2 regions of the Ignatzschineria rhizosphaerae genome follow, and region 1 is predicted to be linked to the other one. Evidence: riboswitches for the same ligand, from Rfam matches in the RefSeq annotation. Region 1 holds a riboswitch; the other holds the start of a gene.
What was found. A riboswitch is a leader RNA that binds a small molecule or an ion and turns the genes downstream of it on or off. The one in region 1 is predicted to bind magnesium.
Positions count from the first base shown of each region.

Region 2: another riboswitch for magnesium. It lies ahead of MMG00_RS04465 (magnesium transporter CorA family protein); the one in region 1 lies ahead of mgtE (magnesium transporter).

Region 1 covers NZ_CP093379.1:2,119,595-2,122,789, reverse strand. The annotation lists gene metG (methionine--tRNA ligase) at 1-654, shown strand, start outside; gene mgtE (magnesium transporter) at 924-1,925, opposite strand; M-box (ykoK) riboswitch at 2,153-2,317, opposite strand; gene MMG00_RS09320 (AbgT family transporter) at 2,713-3,195, shown strand, end outside.
Region 2 covers NZ_CP093379.1:1,033,060-1,036,254, forward strand. The annotation lists gene MMG00_RS04460 (ABC transporter ATP-binding protein) at 1-950, shown strand, start outside; M-box (ykoK) riboswitch at 1,217-1,392, shown strand; gene MMG00_RS04465 (magnesium transporter CorA family protein) at 1,569-2,501, shown strand; gene MMG00_RS04470 (magnesium transporter CorA family protein) at 2,529-3,195, shown strand, end outside.

The sequences.
Region 1 (3,195 bases):
GATCTTTGCACAGGCTATTTAGAATGCTTTAGATTGCTCTCCCTCTATTTAAAACCCGTGTTACCAATTGTTGCCGGTAAAGTAGAGAGCTTTTTAAATGTTGAGCCATTATCATTTGCGGCATTAACAGCAAGTTTAGAAAAAGGCCATAAAATTGGGAGCTATGAGCATCTGATGACTCGTTTAAATCGTAAGGATTTAGATAAGCTTATTGAAGCAAATAAAGAGGCGTTAGCGGCGGTTCGTAATGATGCGGCAGATAATCAAAAATCAGATAACGTTAAAAAAGAGGTAAAGGCAGAGAGTAAAGAAGCAGATGCCGGCGATTACATCTCGATTGATGATTTTGGTAAGATCGATCTTCGTTTAGGAAAAGTTTTATCCTGTGACTTTATTGAAGGGGCAGATAAGCTCTTAACATTCCAGATTGATTTAGGGGAAGAAAAACCACGCACGATCTTTTCAGGCATTCGTAAATTCTACGAAGACCCAGCGGCGCTTATCGGCACTTATGTGATTGTGGTTGCAAACCTTGCACCTCGTAAAATGCGTTTTGGCGTGAGTGAGGGGATGATTCTTTCAGCCTCTACAAAAGATCAATTAACGCTCTTAACAACATTAGGTGAATTAGCGCCAGGGGCGAAAATTTCGTAAGCGATTAAGTCATTAAGCGATTCGAAAGAGCATTTTAAGCATAGGAAAAGCTAGTCTCAAGTAAGACTAGCTTTTTTGTTCGCCATTTCATGTTATACCGCATCGTTTGGAGACTAAAAAGGACATGGAGGATCAATCAGCTAGGTTCTATGTCTTTTCGAAATATGGATGGTTGCATAATAGGAAACGGTGAACGGGCAGAACGCAATAATAATGAGGATCATGATCTCTTTCTGATTTATTCTTGGTGAGATCATGATCTTTTTTGATTAAAGCGTAATGAAAGCACTCGCAATCCCAAAGTAGATAAAGACACCGACGATATCGCAAATGGATGTGATGAGCGGTCCACTTGCTGTTGCTGGGTCCATTTTGAGTTTGCTAAAGATAAAAGGTAATGAAAGCCCGATGAGACTACCGATCATTACTACGAAAACCATTGTTAAGGCAACAATAAAGGCAATCTCCATGCCACCGCGATACATTCCCACAAGGGAAACAGCAAGCGCCATAGTAAAACCAAGGAGCGCGGAAACAAGCGTTTCTTTACTGATCATCTTAAACCAGTCTCTCATTCTCACCTCACCAAGCGCCATGGCTCGAATCACAAGGGTAGCAGACTGTGCACCAGCGTTACCGCCACTATCGACCAGTAATGGTAAGAAAAAGACAAGCGCTACATTGCTTTCGATAAGATCTTCATAAGTTGCAATTCCAGCGCCGGAGAAGACATTCATAAAGACAAGTACCACAAGCCAAGCAATACGTTTGCGGTAAAGAAGCCCAATGGTGGCCGTTAAGATATTTTGATTCTCTAACTCATCACTTTTGATAGATGCCATGCGGTAAATATCTTCCGTCCCCTCTTGCTCCATCACATCTAAAATCTGATCGATATGAATAACGCCAAGAAGATGCCCAGATTCAGCAACTACAGGAATCGTGACAAGTTCTGTTTGTTGGAATAATTGGGCAACCTCTTCTTGGTCAATGGAAGTGGTGACTTGCTTGAGCTTTGTTTTCATCACCTTAGAGATTGCCTCATCGCCCTTTGCTGAGAGAAGCTCTCTAATAGCAACAACGCCTACTAAAATCTTATTTTCATCAAGAATATAGACATAATGAATATCTTCTCTTTGATAGAGATTTTGACGAAGGTAGTGGATCGCTTCATCCACAGTTTGATGCATATCGAGGGTGATAAAGTCATTGGTCATGAGCGACCCTGCTGTTTCTAATCCAAACTTCATATTGCGGTCTTGAATTACCATTTTTTGCTTAACTCCGTATCTTTTATTTGCATAAAACGACAGTAATTTGATTGCTGTCTTCGATATATTTTGTTAAGCGCGGCAGTGCGCGGCAGCCGACGCTGGTATCCACTCTAAAGAGCTTATAGATGATCAGTCTATTTTAAGATCAAAAAAAACACCCAACCACAAAAGTGTGAGGAGGGTGTTTTTTGCAAACGCGCACAAAAACGTACACGATCACGTTGATCTCTCCTCTTTCGTAAAGTTTTAGCACTATATGGCATGGGGATGATCCCGGCTACATTAGATACCGCCTTAGCTCGACAGTTTCTGCTGACCCGTTGGTGTCTCTCGACGTTTCTGGGCAGTAGCTTATCTCCATATAGGAGCCTCACCTAACGAGGATAGTTAGCAATCATTGCTAACCCAAAATAATTTGTTGAGCGCATTGTTACGTAAAAATTTTCAATTGGCAAATATTTTTGGCTGTAAATTTTTTTTATATTATAAAAATTCTCATTTCAGCCACGTCTTTTTAAGGAGAATTAGTCGCTGATAAAAGTGTTTGAAAGGGGATTTTTGCGGGGGAAATATCAAAGTTTGATAGAAAATATATACAATCAATATTTTTTATAAATATTACTATTTAATTGTTTTATCAGTATTTTTCGATAGTTTAGAGATCTGTTACAGATGTTGCTTATTGATTTCTCAAGGTGTGAGAAACCATTTTGCAAAAGCTCATTTCTATATTATTGTCATGAGCTCTGTGTTTAAAAATTGTCACAATAATAAGGATTGTTTTATGGCAACTGATGCTGCACCTATTAAGAAAAAAGGTTTCTTAAACGCCGTAGAGCGTTTCGGAAATACGATGCCAAGCGTCACAATGCTCTTTATTTATGCATTAGTGATCTGTTGGATCCTCTCATTTTTACTCTCATTTATTGATTTTGATTATTACTTGCCTTCCCATGTGGAAGGGCAAGCACCGCAAAAGATTGAGGTCTTAAATCTTTTTACTTACGATCGGATCGTCACTTTTATTATCTCTACGGTGAAAAACTTTATGAGTTTCCCACCACTTGGCATTACGATTGTGGCAACACTTGGTATCGGCATTGCGGAAAAAAGCGGCTTTATTAATACGTCACTTAAGAAATTATTAAGTTTTATTTCTCCTCGCTTTTTAACACCAACAGTGGCATTTGTTGCGGTTGTCGCGCATATCGTGTCAGATTCTGCCTACGTTGTCTTAATGCCGGTTGCGGCTCTGATGTTCTATGCT
Region 2 (3,195 bases), 1.1 Mb from region 1:
GCACTTCTTTAATCACGGCCGGAGCTATTGCCTTTACGGTGAGTTTAGTGATTCGAATTAATACTATGTCGAGCTGGGTCATGCGTGTTGTGAGTCATATTTTTGAAGATATTGGTAGCGTACAAGATGGGATTAAAGTCATTGCGCAAGAGAGAGAAGTTGTTGATGCTAAAAATGCTAAAGCCCTCAAGAATATTGAAGGTGAAGTGATCTTTAAAGATGTTGATTTCCATTATCATCCGGCAAAACCGATCTATGAGACTTTAAATTTACATATTAAAGCAGGTGAGAAAATTGGGTTAGTAGGGCCTTCTGGCGCTGGAAAAACGACTTTAACCCAGATATTACTAAGACTTTATGATGTAAAGGGTGGTGAAATTACCATTGATGGGCAAAACATTGCCGGTGTAACGCAAGATAGTTTGCGGGAAAATATCGGTGTTGTGACTCAAGAGCCGGCGCTTTTCCATAGGTCTATTCGTGATAATCTTTTATACGGTAACCATGATGCAACAGATGAGATGCTCTATGAAGCTTTAAAAAAGACAAAAGCTGATGAATTTGTCAGAGAGCTCGTTGACCAAAACGGCAAACGTGGGTTAGATGCTTTAGTGGGGGAAAGCGGGGTAAAACTCTCTGGTGGTCAGCGTCAACGAATTGCGATTGCTCGTGTATTACTAAAAGATGCACCCATTTTAATTTTAGATGAAGCAACCTCAGCCTTAGACTCTGAATCAGAAGCAGTTATTCAAGAAAATCTCGGCATTTTAATGGAAGGCAAAACGGTGATCGCCATTGCTCATAGACTCTCGACTATTTCAGAAATGGATCGTTTAATTGTGATGGATCATGGAAAGATTGTCGAGATGGGAAGTCATCAAGAGCTCGTGAAGAATAACGGTATTTACGCATCTTTCTGGCGTAAACAAGTCGGTCAAGATGCTATTTAAATGATGTTTTGATAAACCCTAATCTAATAATATTGAATCAACATTTTTTGTATTTTTAAATCCCTTTAAAGGATATAAAATCCTTAAAGGGATGTTTTAATTGTCTTATTTTTTAAAAATAAAATAGTGATAACTTGCTCAACAATTACTCATAAAATCGCTGTTAAATTGCTTATTTAACGCTATTTTGATCTGTTTTTGAGGCTTTATTACAAAATAAATTTGACAAAGCTGTGAAATCAAGCGTACTATCTCTTCACAAATTGCAGGTACCTCGTTAGGTGAGGCTCCTGTACGGAGACATGCTACTGCCCAGAAACGTCCAAAGACGCCAACGGGTTTGAACAGAGACTATCGAGTTAAGGTGGTCTATAACGTAGCTAGAAAAATAAAATTTTCTTATGCCGTACAGTGCTAAAGCTCAATGAATTGGAGGGATCAATGCAGGGAGCTTTTTAGCGCCTAATTATTGGCGTGCTGAAAAAGCTGCTATGCATTGTCATGTTGTGCTAATACAGACATTGTAAAAGCGCACCTTCTTCATTGAGGGTGCGCTTTTTTGTTATGGCTTTAAAAAAGCTTCTTATTACACACATTTCAATCATAAGGAGTTCAGTCATGATCACAACAAATAATGCTCATGTACAACTCAATACCATCACTCCTACAGTGGAGCAGATGAAGGCTAGAACAATATGGATCAATCTTGTTTCTCCGCCACAAGCAAAAATTAGTTCCGTACTTACGGCTTTATCACTGCCAAGAGATACGTTAAATCAGCCTAGAACTAGTCTTTTAAAAAAAATTGGCGATGTATTACTACTGAAATTGGAGATTCCTAAAAGAAATCTGCCAAACTCAGCAGTACCATACCAAGTCACAATGCTTACAATTTTGGTAAAAGACAATAAAGTTGTCACGATTAGTGAAGGGGATTGCCCGCTTCTCATGCGTTTAGAACATGAGTATCTTGTGAGATGGGCAGAGCAGGACATTACGAGTTTTGTGTATCGCATCTTATCAATCACAACCACAAGTTTCCTAAATGCGACGAAAGAAGTGAGTGAGACGATTGATAAGTTTGAAGAGAAATTAAAATCTTCTTTTAGCAATCGCAGTGTTTATCAGTTGATTAATCACAATAAAAGTTTTCTCTATTTCTCAAGAGCTTTAAATCGTAATCATCAGTTACTAAAAACCTTAGAAGAGAAAAGTTATTTAAAAGCAGATAACGAACAAGATCTTACACTTAGCGATCTGATCGTAGAAACTGCGCAAGCTGAGAGTTTAGCAAGAGTTTATAACAGCAACTTAAGTAGTTTAATGGATGCATACTCGGCATTGATTGAGAATAATTTAAGTTTATCAGTCCAGTACTTAACGATTTTTGTGACAATTTCGGCAATTCCGATGGCCGTAGCGGGCATTTATGGGATGAACACTCCATTACCGATACAAGATGAACCTTATGCATTAGTAGCACTTGCAGGATTAAGTGTATTCCTGATTGTGGTGGTTTTAGGCTTCTTTAAAAAGAAAAAATTAATATAAAAATTTTAATGATCAGGAGAGATTCCCATGTTAAAAATTTACAAAAATGGTCAAGACAAAATGCTCGTAGAAGAAGCTGTAATCAGACCAAACAGCTTAGTAATGATGATTGCGCCAACGGCAGAGCAAATTAATCAAGTCACCCGTGATTATGATATTCCAGAAAAATTCTTCCTAGATGCCTTAGATCAAGATGAACGTCCACGTTTAGAGCGTGATGAAAATAGCTATCTCATTGTATTGAATATTCCTCTTAAAAACCCCAATAGCCAAATGAAAAATGAAGCTCCCTATTTAACGCTTCCTTTAGGAATTATTCATACGGAAAATAATATTTTCTTAGTGAGTAAAGAGCCACATCCAATTCTTCAAGATTTGATTGATGGAGAGTATGGACAGTTCCAAACACATATGAAAACAAAAATTACGCTACTTCTCTTTAAAGCAGTGGCCAAACATTATGATGATCATCTTGGCTTTATCAATGATGAAGCTGCGAAATTGCAGCAAGAACTTAATGAGTCATATCACAACAAAGAGCTCTTTAGCTTAATTAACCTTAATAAGAGTTTGGTGTTTTTCTCAACATCACTCTCGGCATTAGTGATTTTATATCGTCAAATTATGCAAGGTAAAACGCTGAAAATTCAAGATGAAGATCGCCGTCTTTTAAATGATATTTTAGCAGATATTG